DNA from 4 places in the Lentibacillus halophilus genome. Region 4 is predicted to be linked to each of the others. Evidence: riboswitches for the same ligand, from Rfam matches in the RefSeq annotation. Region 4 holds a riboswitch; each other region holds the start of a gene.
The links. Region 4 has a riboswitch for S-adenosylmethionine ahead of ACZ5Q7_RS00070 (PLP-dependent transferase). Riboswitches for the same ligand answer to the same signal wherever they lie in the genome.
Positions count from the first base shown of each region.

Region 1: another riboswitch for S-adenosylmethionine. It lies ahead of ACZ5Q7_RS08870 (Na+/H+ antiporter NhaC family protein); the one in region 4 lies ahead of ACZ5Q7_RS00070 (PLP-dependent transferase).
Region 2: another riboswitch for S-adenosylmethionine. It lies ahead of ACZ5Q7_RS00655 (sodium:solute symporter family protein); the one in region 4 lies ahead of ACZ5Q7_RS00070 (PLP-dependent transferase).
Region 3: another riboswitch for S-adenosylmethionine. It lies ahead of ACZ5Q7_RS03495 (PLP-dependent aspartate aminotransferase family protein); the one in region 4 lies ahead of ACZ5Q7_RS00070 (PLP-dependent transferase).

Region 1 is NZ_AP043750.1:1,795,894-1,799,093, reverse strand. Features, by position in the region: gene pfkB (1-phosphofructokinase) at 1-697, opposite strand, end outside; gene ACZ5Q7_RS08875 (DeoR/GlpR family DNA-binding transcription regulator) at 694-1,446, opposite strand; SAM riboswitch class I at 1,615-1,728, shown strand; gene ACZ5Q7_RS08870 (Na+/H+ antiporter NhaC family protein) at 1,884-3,200, shown strand.
Region 2 is NZ_AP043750.1:146,439-149,638, reverse strand. Features, by position in the region: gene ACZ5Q7_RS00660 (MFS transporter) at 1-1,240, shown strand, start outside; SAM riboswitch class I at 1,350-1,452, shown strand; gene ACZ5Q7_RS00655 (sodium:solute symporter family protein) at 1,579-3,186, shown strand.
Region 3 is NZ_AP043750.1:767,695-770,894, forward strand. Features, by position in the region: gene cls (cardiolipin synthase) at 1-1,044, opposite strand, end outside; SAM riboswitch class I at 1,255-1,365, shown strand; gene ACZ5Q7_RS03495 (PLP-dependent aspartate aminotransferase family protein) at 1,476-3,200, shown strand, end outside.
Region 4 is NZ_AP043750.1:11,771-14,970, forward strand. Features, by position in the region: gene ACZ5Q7_RS00060 (flavodoxin domain-containing protein) at 81-530, shown strand; gene ACZ5Q7_RS00065 (DMT family transporter) at 625-1,512, opposite strand; SAM riboswitch class I at 1,780-1,883, shown strand; gene ACZ5Q7_RS00070 (PLP-dependent transferase) at 1,966-3,087, shown strand.

The sequences.
Region 1 (3,200 bases), 1.2 Mb from region 4:
CTAGGGCGATGTCGCTGTTGACAAAGAGAGCACCTGTCCCACCCATCGACACAATCACATTACTCACACCTTGTTCCACTAATTGCTGCGAGCACGAATGTGCGTCATGCCAATTATGAATCGTGGTATCAAACAGTTCGCCTAATTCTTCCTGATTCGGTTTCATTAAAAATGGCTGCTGTTTAGCAAGCTTTTTTAACCTTGGACCGGACGTATCCACAACAAGATGCACGTGTCGTGTCCGGCATAACTCACCGACTTTTTCCAAAAATGTATCCCGAATACTGTCAGGTATCCGACCGGCAAGCACGACCGTATCCCCCTGCTGTAATGCCTGCAGTCTGGAAAATAATTGCGCCTGAAGGTTTTCTCCGAGAACAGGACCTGGACCATTTATTTCCGTTTCCTCATCGGCTTTTATTTTTACATTAATCCTCGTCGTCGTGCCAGTACGAACAAATTCGGTAAAAATGCCTTCGTTCTGTAAAAATGTCTCTATATAATCGCCGGTAAATCCACCGACAAATCCCAGTGCTGCCGTATTCGTACCCAGTCTTTTTAACACACGGGATACATTGATACCCTTTCCTCCGGGATAGTACGCAACCTGTTCGGTACGGTTTAAGTCGCCGGTTTGAAAGGTCTGCACATAGGTCGTATAATCAATCGATGGTGTCATGGTACACGTATATATCATGGCGACACGCTCCTAACGTCAGTATGATCTTTTAAAGAGTTAAGCATGTGCTCGTCTGTCAACGTCGTGATCAAACAAGCGGCATCTAATTCAGCAACGCCGGCAAATGTCACACTTTGATATTTACTGTCGTCAGCTAGTACGTATTTGCTTCGAGCCAAATTCAATGCTGAACGTTTAACAACTGCTTCCTCGGGATCCGGCGTTGTATACCCATACACTGTATCAAACCCGTTCACTCCGATAAAACAAGCATCAAACCGGTAATTTTCCAGCATTTCCATGGTTTGTGTGCCAATCAAAGCACTTGTTTTTGACTTCATATAGCCACCGGTCATGTAGGTGGCTATCCCATTTTCCGCGAGCGAATCAATATGTGTGAGGCCATTGGTGACGACGGTTACCTGTTTTCCCTTTAAAAAAGGGATCATCTGCATTGTCGTTGTACCGGCATCCAAAAAAATACAGTCGCCTTCCTCAACAAGTGATGCTGCGTGTTTGGCAATCGCTGTTTTTTCTTGATGGTTTTTGGTTGCCTTTTCACCAATGCTTGATTCACTATTTATCTGTTCATGAATGGTCGCACCGCCATGAATGCGTCGCAGCTTATGCTGGTTTTCCAATTCAGTTAAGTCCCGGCGAACAGTTGATTCCGATGCTCCCGTTATCGCGGAAACATCCTGAATAGTAACGGTTTGTTTTTGATTAATTAAATCAATGATTTTTTGATGACGGTCACTTGTAAGCATACGCCACCTCCCCATCATCATCTTTCACGGTCATTATATCGAAAACGATTACAAAAATCAATCAAAAGTATTCAAAATCAATCAACAACATTCATATATCTCTAATAGAACGCGTTGACACATCTGTACTTGTCTATTATACTTTTTATCTACCAACAAATTTCATATATCTTATCCAGAGTGGCTGAGGGATCTGGCCCAGTGAAGCCCGGCAACCTGCTTAATTCATGGCAAGGTGCCAATTCCAGCAATTCGCGTTTCAGGCGTTTTGGCAGATAAGGTGTTCGGACTGACGCCTTCCAAAACGGAGGGCTTTTTTATTTTTCATTAAAAACGTCGGCGCAGATATCCTTTTCGAAATGACATCATTGATCATTCGACGATCTTGATCAAAAAGCCTGAATACACTTGATACAATCATGAATGGGGGTAACGACATGAATTCTTTAGATTTGAACAAGGGACGCGCATCGGCGTTAATACCATTTATCATTTTTCTATTTTTATTTATCGGTTCCGGTGTGGCTAGTGGGGATTTTTATAAGTTGCCGGTACTGGTCGCGGTCTTTATCGCTGTATTGGCTGCGTTATTTATGAACCGAAACATAGCCTTTAACGATAAACTGGATTCCCTGACCAAAGGAGCGGGGCATCCCAATATTATGCTCATGGTCATTATTTATCTCTTGGCCGGTTCGTTCTCCGCCGTTGCTGAAGGGGTTGGTGCGGTCGACTCCACCGTCAATTTGGGGCTGACAATCCTGCCAGGAAATCTACTCATTGTTGGCTTATTCGTCATCGGCTGTTTCATATCCATTTCGATGGGTACGTCGGTCGGTACGGCTGTTGCGCTTGCGCCCATTGGTGTCGGACTGGCTGAGCAAACAGACATGAGCATCTCGCTTATTTTAGGTGCTATCATCAGTGGCGCGATGTTTGGCGATAATTTATCCATCATATCAGATACAACCATCGCTGCTGTCAAAACACAGGCTGTCAAGATGAGCGATAAATTCAGAGTGAATATTTTCATAGCTCTTCCCGCTGCTATCGTGACAGCTGTTATTTTCATTGCTCTAACATGGAATACCGGTGGATCGATCAGTGGCGACCACCCATTTGATCTGATCAAGGTGGTGCCTTATTTAGCTGTCCTTATTTTTGCTGTTGCTGGTGTCAATGTTCTTTATGTTTTAATCGGCGGGATTATTCTTGCGGGGTTGGTTGGTTTTATTTATGGAACTTTCGACGTGATGGGTCTAATGACGTTGCTTGGCGATGGTATGGCCGGCATGCAGGAGTTGGCTCTGTTAGCCATTTTACTTGGCGGGTTGGTTGAACTTATCCGCGTGAATGGCGGCATTGACTTTCTGTTATACACGATCAGCAATCGAATTAACTCCAGAAAAGGAGCTGAAGCTGGTATCGCCGGTCTAGTCAGTGTTTTTGATTTGTCTACAGCTAACAATACCATCGCTATTATCAGTGTCGGGTCTTTGGCCAAACAAATTGCTGAACGATTTGGTGTTGACCCACGTCGCACAGCAAGCGTTTTGGATATTTTCGGAAGTGCCTTTCAGGGGATTTTACCTTATGGTGCTCAATTACTGGCAGTTGCCGGCGTTGCGTCCATCTCCCCCGTTTCCATTATGCCATACTGCATTTACCCGGTCTTACTGGGGATCGCCGGCATGATTGCCATAGCAACAGGATTCCCGCGGTTCTCAGTGCAGGGGACCAACTCTCATCAATAA
Region 2 (3,200 bases), 130 kb from region 4:
GTTTTCCTTAACGTTTGCGGACGCGTCATGGCTTATTTCCATATTTTATTTAGCAAGTGCCGCCGGTCAGCCTGTCATGGGAAAACTTAGTGACATGTTCGGGGCAAAGCGCCTATTCATGGCCGGTCTTCTATTAGTGGCAGGAGCGTCTGTTCTGGCCCCATTTTCACCCAATTTCCCTTTTCTTTTGGGGTGCCGGGCGTTGCAGGCCGTTGGCAGTTCGACGCTATTTCCAAGCGGTATGAGCATCGTCCGCTCCTATATTACCCAAAAACAAGGACGAGCGTTGGCCACATTGTCGGTGTTCTCAACGACATCAGCTGCATTTGGCCCGTCCATTGGCGGTTTTCTGATTGCGGCATGGGATTGGCCATCCATTTTTTTGATTAATTTTCCTTTTATTATTCTATCGTTTACGTTGGCCCAGTTTATACTGCCGAATGCCAGCCAGGGAACATTCGAATTAAGTCGGATAGATTTTCTCGGTATTGTCCTGTTCATGAGTGCCATGGTCGGTTTGATTTTGTTTATTTTATCGCTGGAAACCAGTGTTCGCTGGTGGGCCTTTGCACTATTTTTGTTGGGAGCAGCCGCCTTTATTGGTTATGAACGCAAGCAGGATGAGCCTTTTATTGATTTGCAAGGATTGGTGAAAAACCGCAATGCCTTGTTCGTTTATATTCAGTTTATGAGTATCAATGTCGTATATTATTGTTATTTTTTCGGGTTTCCGACGTATTTGCAGCAGGTGCGTGGTTACAGCGAGCAGCACACAGGCTTGATTATGCTGACGCTTGCAGGGTTTGGGGTCGTGACGGCGCCGATTGCTGGACGGCTTATTGATCAATTTGGCTCCAAACTGCCGCTTGTGATCGGTGCATCCCTGTTACTGACCGGCACCGGTTTGCTATTAACATACCATGAAGCATCCCCTTTAGCATGGTTGATGGTTATTATGTCAGTTTTGGGCATGAGTCAAGGGTTTAATAATATTTCAACGCAAACAACCCTTTACGACAATGTGGATCCGGAAGAGACCGGTTCAGCATCCGGTCTGTATCAGACAAGCCGGTATATGGGGGCCATTTTGTCATCCAGTCTGTTGGGTCTTGCATTTAACGCGTATATGGATACAGCTCATCTTCATTTGGTAGCATTGATTTGTTTTGTTTTTTGTTTGGTGATTGTTTTATTGGCGATAAAACTGCCAGCGCGGAATAGGCTGCGGTCAAGTAAGTAATGAGACGAGGTATCCGCTCGGGTCGTTATAAAAGAAAAACGTGATGTTACTATTGACTCCATCGTCAAAACATTGTAAATTATACCGTATAACATTTGAATAAACGAACTTCTTATCCAGAGAGGTGGAGGGATTGGCCCTGTGAAACCTCGGCAGCGGGCTCGTTTGAGTACTGTGCCAACTCCAACAGACGTATGTCTGACAGATGAGAAGAGGAACCATAGCTGTATCAGTCCTCTTCTTATAGTCGGAAGGGGGCTTTTTTATTTTCAATTTTAATATGAACTTTTTTTAATCAATCATAAGTAAACAAATCTGTTTAGAAGGAGTTGAGTAAAATGACAGCGTATGGTGTATGGATGATTATTCTGGCCGTTGGGTATACGATTGCTTTGATTATCGCCGGGCAAATAGCGAAGCGACGCCTGTCCAATCAAGATAGCTATTTTGTCGGCAATCGCACATTTAATAAATGGATTGTGGCTTTTTGCATAACGGGATTGTTTTCCGGGTCCACCTATATTTCTATTTTGGAGTTGTCGTATTTAAGCGGCCTATCGGCTGTATGGTATGGGGTTGCCGAAATGATGCAAATTTTTATTATTGCGTTTTTGATCATTCGCCCATTCCGGAAAAAGATGCTGGTTACCGTGTCCGGCCTGATTGGTGATACTTATGGGCGTTTGGCTAAAGGAGCCGCAGGGGCGATTACGGCGTTTGCTTTTCCGATGTGGTCGGTTGCTACGGCCATTGCATTTGCCTCAGCTCTGCACGTGTTCACGGGAATCTCGCTTGCTCTTTCGGTTGCGTTTACGGCGATATTGCTGTTCGTTTATTTGCAGGCAGGCGGGATGTGGTCGCTGGCTTTTACACAGTCGATGAACATGATTTTATTTGCAGTGATGGTCGTCATTGGGGTGATTGCCTTTTTCATTCATCCAGGGATCGACGGTTTGGTTGCGTTTGCTGACGAACAACCGGCTATGTTCACATTTGATAACGTGGGGTTGCAGGTGATTGTTGCCTGGTTCGGAACCTTTCTTGTCAACGTTATTCTTGCCCAGGCTGCTTTTCAGATGGCGTTGTCGTCCCGGACACCGGAAGAGGGGCAAAAGGGATTGATTATGGCCGGGTTCATGGCTATCCCATTCATCATCGGTGGTGTGTTATTTGGTGTATCAGCCAGCGTCACCATTCCTCAGGCCCAAACAGGTTTGATTGCCATTCCCCGGTATTTAATGGACGTGCTACCAGCGCCGTTAGTTGGCTTGTTTTTCCTCGGTGTATGGGCATGTGCCCTGGGATGGGGCGGACCATGTCAGTTTTCCGGGGCGACCAGCCTCGGTCGTGATGTGAGCCGTTCGATCAAACCAGCGGCAACAGAGAATCAGCTGATCACCTATACGAAAATCTCATTGCTGCTTTTAACGGTCCTGATGATTGCATTTGGCTTAATGCGCACGGAACAATCAGCGTGGTGGAACGTACTCGCCTGGACAATCCGCAACAGTGCCACGTTTGCGCCGGTTATCGCAGCCTTGTTCTGGCCTGTCGTTACCAAACGCGCCGTCGCGGTGGCATTAGTCACAGGATTTAGCAGTGGGTTGCTATGGTACTATCTGGGTGACTGGGATCCGAATGCGTTCTTCTTGCATATCCACCCCGTTTGGATTGGAAGCTCCGTGAATGTCGTCAGCATTACCGTGGTTACCTTGTTGGACCGGCAAGCAAACTGGTTTATGCGTAAAAAAGACCGTCTGGCGTACATTGGTTTAACGGGAGGAATCGTGTGTGCGGTCATTAATGGTATATATTTCTCTCCGCTTTATCAAAACGGTCTGTTCGGTCTATTTCTATTTGCAGCGATTCTTTGTTTCTTTATCACCGTTATTCGATTTATCCGTCCAGTGGAGGAAAAACAGAGGATCAGGGAAAAAGGCGCATAACTGGTTAGCGGATA
Region 3 (3,200 bases), 760 kb from region 4:
CAGTGTATCCTGCAGGCTCTCATCGGGAATGAAATAAGGCGTCTGAATGTAGACATACTCTTTTGCGGACATAATCATTTTTATGTAGCCATTTTTGATCTGTTCCCATTCGGAGTCTGGCCCGCTGGAGACAATCTGCACACCCACATCGCCGCACGGCTCATAATCATAGTACCGTTTATCATACGGAATGTCATTTCGAGATGCCTGATTCCAATCAAGAACAAAGCGCGTTTGCATCTGGGCAACCGCATCACCGCATATACGCAAGTGTGTATCACGCCAGTATCCGAATTTTTTATTGTGTCCGAGGTATTCATCACCAATATTAAAACCACCGATATAACCAATTTGCCCATCAATGATAGCGAGTTTACGATGATTTCGGTAATTGATCTTCAAATTGATTTTCGGGATTTTCGCCGGAAAAAATGATTCGATTTCAATACCGGCATTGCGCAGGCGCCGCACAAATTTTTTACTAATGCCGCGGGATCCCAGATCATCGTACAACACCCGCACGTCAATTCCCTGCTGTACCTTTTTAATTAAAATATTGGCAATGGACATACCCAGCTGGTCATGACGGAGGGTATAATACAGCAGATGAATATGGTCCTGGGCATGTTCCAGATCGTCCAATAAAGCTGAAAATTTTTCCTCCCCATCTGTAAAAATCCGGACACTATTATCCTGTGTAAATATGGCGTCATCATTGTGCAAATGCATATAAAAAAGATTTTTGTAGGCCGTCAGCCCCTTGTGTTTAAATGAAAAACGATTCTCTTCCATAGCACGCAGTTGATTCTGCACCGACGTTTTCACACCAAGTTTGCTTTTGGTGTCCCACGTAAAAATGCGCTCACGGCTAATACGTCTTCCAAAAATTAAATATAATATAAATCCGGCAATCGGAATAAACATGAGTACCATTAGCCATGCCCACGTCGACGTTGCATCCTTGCGCTCCAGGAAAATAATCGTCAGTGCCAGCGCAATATTAAATACCAGTATCCCCCAAACAAACAATGACCAGACACCCAACGACAAAACCTCACTTTTTCAAATACCAATACCCTTACTATAGCATAATTTTTACCGCGCTGGTATGTGTATAACGTTGACATTTTTAAAATATGCATTTACCAGTCTGTCATACAGAAAAGAAAAAGTCGCACCTCTGTTTATTTTCCTTTATCTGTTGACGTTTACACACATATATGTTTATAATATTCACTAAATTAATAATAACATCTCTTATCAAGAGCGGTGGAGGGAATAGGCCCAGTGAAGCCCGGCAACCGGCAAGGCATATGCGTTGCAAGGTGCTACATCCTACAGGTCGGAGAGATCTGAAGATAAGAGGAGGACGGTTACATACAAAAACCCCTCTTCTCTTATGGAAGAGGGGGTTTTTATTGCACCTCTTCCTCCAGACAAAGTCATAACACTTACTATTAAAGGAGGAATTATTGATGAGTGATTTTCATCGTAACAACCAGGAAACACAACTGCTTCACGGAGGACAGGAACCTGACCCGTCAACAGGATCACGGGCGGTGCCCATCCATCAGACGACGTCCTATGTGTTTCGGGATTCCGAGCATGCGCAAAATGTGTTTGGTTTGGCTGAACCGGGAAATATTTATACCCGTATCACCAACCCAACCATCGATGCATTTGAACAACGTATGGCGCTTCTAGAGGATGGCTCAGCTGCTGTTGCTACCTCCTCGGGCATGGCAGCCATTACTATGGCGATTATGACCATTGCCGGAAGCGGCGATCACATCATATCCGACAGCAACCTGTACGGTGGCACATACAACCTTTTTGCCAACACACTGCCCAAATATGGCATTCAAGTTTCATTTGTCGACGGGACGGATCCGGAGAGCATTAAAAACGCCATAACAGATCAAACAAAAGCAGTCATTGGCGAAATTATCACCAACCCGAGCCTGAATGTGCTTGATCTGGAAACCATCAGCGGTATAGCTCATGATCATGGCATTCCTCTGATTATCGACAATACGTTTGCAACACCGTATGTTACCAAACCGCTTACGTGGGGTGCGGATGTGGTTGTCCATTCAGCAACGAAATGGATTGGTGGCCATGGCACGTCGATTGCCGGTGTTGTCGTTGACGGAGGCCGATTCAATTGGGCGAATGGCAACTTCCCGGAATTCACGGAACCGGATGATAGTTATAACGGCTTGCGGTATGCTGATCTCGGACCGACGGCTTTTGGCACCAAATTGCGCGTTCAAATGCTCCGAGACATCGGTGCCTGCCTGAGCCCGTATAACGCCTTTTTACTTCTGCAAGGTCTCGAAACACTGCATTTGCGAATCGAGCGTCATAATGAGAATGCTAAATACGTTGCTCGGTACCTGCAGGGGCACCCGGCCGTCGAGTGGGTTAATTATCCGGGTCTGTCCGATCACCCCGCCCATGAAACGGCGAATAAGTATTTGCAAAACGGGTACGGATCAATTATTACATTTGGCATTAAAGGCGGACGTGACGCCGGAAGAAAACTGATCGACAACGTCACACTCTGGTCCCACGTTGCCAATGTCGGTGATGCGAAATCGTTAATTATCCATCCGGCATCGACCACCCATCAGCAACTCAGCGACGAGGATTTGGTTAAAAGCGGCGTTTCCGAAGAACTTGTCCGTCTGTCAGTTGGACTGGAATCCACATCGGATATCCTTGCTGATCTTGACCAGGCCATTGTTAAAGCAACCGGCGAGGAACCGACGATTCAGACGACGGAAGAAGACGCCATCAGCTGGCTGCTTGCATCGCCGTTCGACCGCACCGGTGGAGGCTTACGCCAAAAAACGATCGCACTCATCAGTGATGATCAAACGGACAGTGCATGGGCGGCAGCGCATCAGCTTAAGACGCTGGGTTTCCAAATTATCCACGTCAATGCACCCGCATCCGACGCCCCGTCCATCGCGAAGGATGAAGGCAGCCCGGATATTATCGACGCCGTGTTGATCGCCGACAATGAACTTGCACCGGAACGGATCGACGAACTCACGCGGCTCAATGGAAAAATAGTGTGGATACAGCATTCCCAACCTGCGACGAAAACAGTGAACAAAGCTGCCGAGGCGGGTATTACCGTTATTTCCGGAAAAAATGCGTATGACGAAGCTGTGCGCCTCCGAAGCAGCAGTGCC
Region 4 (3,200 bases):
ATGAATGGTATATTCGTTGAATTTTATTCTCTTTTAGTTGTAAACTGTAAATAAGGAATGAACAAAAGGAGTTGAAAATCATGGCAAAAGTCCTCGTACTATATGCTAGCCTGACAGGCAGCACAGAAATCATGGCAGAAACGATAAGTGATTCTATAAAGGCAAATAATCACGATGTTGATTTTAAGTCCTTTGATCTTGATCCCATCGATGCCAAAGAAATGGTCAATTATGACGGCATCCTTTTGGGGTCTTATTCGTGGGACGATGACATTCCGTTTGAGGTGGAAGATTTTTATCAGGACATGGACGATCTGGACCTTACCGGCAAATTAGTCGGGACATTCGGATCCTGTGATTCCTATTACGACATATACGGGCCGGCTCTTGATACCTTGGCATCCAAATCGGAAGAACGAAATGCCACAGTATATAGCGAAAAGCTGAAAATCGAATTGGAACCGGATGATCAGGAAATCGAGCATTGCGAAAAATTTGCAGAAGGCTTTTTGCAACAGCTCACAACGTAAAGGTCCTCTTACACATATACGATTCACACAAAAACGCGAACCTGCCGCCATAGGCCTGATTCGCGTTTTTTCATTCGTATCATGCTAGTGCCGTTTAACCAGCCCGCCGGCGTCTTCGTTCAAACATATTGACGAGAATAACACTGGAAAGCGCTATTAAACCGCCGATGATGGACAATAGGCTCGGCAGCTCCTGCAGCCACACCCATGCAATAAGGATAGCAAACACCGGTTCAATATACATCATGCTAGTAACCGCGCCGGCCTTCCCGGACGAAAGCGCAATCGCCCATGTTACATACCCGATGGCTGCCGGAAAAATACCGACATACAACGCTGCAAAATGTGCCTCCAGGGTTGCGCTCTGAACCGTTTCCAGTAAACCAGGTGAAAAAATCAACAAAGGCAATGTTCCGGCCCATGTAAAATAAGCCGTCAGTTCAACTGGTCGATACTTAGGCAATAATGTTTTTTGAAAAACAAAGAATGCTGACGTCGCTATCGCCGACACAACAATCAGCAGCGCACCACCTGATATCGCAAACGCAGCATCCGCTGAACCGACTGTTATCAAAAAAATCCCGATGAAGCCGATACCTAGACCAATCCAGCTAAATAAACTTGGATACTCCTTTAAGGCAAAAACAGCAATAATGGCTGTGAATATAGGAGCCGATGCAACAATCATCGCGGTCGTTCCAGCTGTCACCGTCTGTTCCCCAAAGGTGATTCCGGTATGATAAATTGTAATGCCGATCCAACCGAGAACCAGAATCTTCAGCACATCTTGCTTCGCTGGCAATCGGAATCTCGTCCTAGGCCAAAGCGCATACAACACAAAGGCGCCTGAAGCAATCAAAAATCGAACAAGGACGAGATGACCGGAACTATAACCGCCATGCAGACTGGCACGGATACCTGCAAATGAGGATCCCCAAATAACAATTGTAATAAATGCCATGACCATCGCTTTTTTATTCATAAACATTCCCCCTTGTCCGCTTTCCTATTATACAGGAAATTCCGGAAAAAGCTAAATTGGAAGAAGGCTTTTTATCGGAATAATAGCAACAGTTCGTTCATCTGGTTAACGATTCAGTTTAAAAAAGCCATCCGTGGAACGATTATTTCTTTGATAGCCGCATATACATCTTTTAAATGGGATGCACCGTCTTTTTTCAATTCTTCATTGACAACGACTCGTATTACCTGTAAATTAAACATTACATTTTAATTGAATACCGCTATTTTCTTATCCAGAGAGGTGGAGGGACTGGCCCTTTGATACCTCGGCAACAGGCTTATCGAGCACTGTGCCAATTCCAGCTAAGCGTTATGCTTAGAAGATAAGAAGAGTTCAATAAAGGTTGTTGACCCTCTTCTTATTTGGAAGAGGGTTTTTTAATTATTTAATGACATTTAAGGAGCGATACCCATGACAGATCATCCGTTACATGATGAAACAGTTCTTCCGCAAATCGGAAATCAGAAAGATGAAACACTCAACGCCATCAGTTCACCTATTTATTTATCCACTGCATACCGTCATGACGATATCGGAAACAGCAATGGATACGATTACACGCGAACAGGTAATCCGACACGAGATGTTCTTGAGACGGCAGTGGCAAAGCTGGAAGGTGGTGACACGGCCTTTGCAACCAGCTCTGGAATGAGCGCCATTCAACTCGTGTTTTCCCTTTTTGAAAAAGACGATCATATTATTACTTGCCGTGATGTATACGGGGGCTCTTACCGCTACTTTGAGATTTTAGAGCAAAAACACGGTTTCCAATTTACATATTGGAACGGAGATGATTGCAGCACATTGAGCGAATGGATTCAGCCAAATACGAAAGCTATATTTATCGAAACACCAACCAATCCATTGATGAAACATATTGATATTACCGCTTGTGCGGAAGTGGCAAACAAACATGATATCTGTCTTATTGTCGATAATACGCTATATACACCACTCATCCAACGTCCACTTGACCAAGGAGCAGACATTGTCATTCATAGTGCTACCAAATACTTGGCTGGGCACAATGATGTACTCGCCGGTATCGTCGTCTCTAAAGGACAAGAAATCAATGAAGAACTTGCCTTCCTTCATAATTCCATCGGAGCGACCCTTTCACCATTTGACTGTTGGCTTGTTATAAGAGGGATGAAGACATTAGCACTGCGCATGCGTCAGCACGAACATAATGCTAAGCACGTTATCCAATTTCTTAAGTTGCATCCACTCGTGGAAAACGTTTTGTATCCAGGCAAAGGGGGCATGCTTAGCTTTTTGCTAAAAGACGAAGAACTCGTTCTCCCCTTTCTAAAATTATTACGGTTATTCACATTTGCGGAAAGTCTTGGTGGTGTGGAAAGTTTTATCACTTACCCAGCAACGCAAACACATGCTGATATTCCAGAAGAGATCCGCAGTTCTTACGGTTTAACCAATCAGCTGGTACGCGTATCGGTCGGAATTGAAGATGCCGATGATTTAATCCAAGACCTTTACCAAGCACTGGAATCCTTGCAAACAACGAACGTATAAGTGACGTAATATAAAGAAAAACATCAATCAGTGAAACCAAGGCAGGCTCCTTGTCCGGCATGGACGGGAGCCTGTCTTGTTATCCAGCGCCACCACTCTATGATTGCATGTCA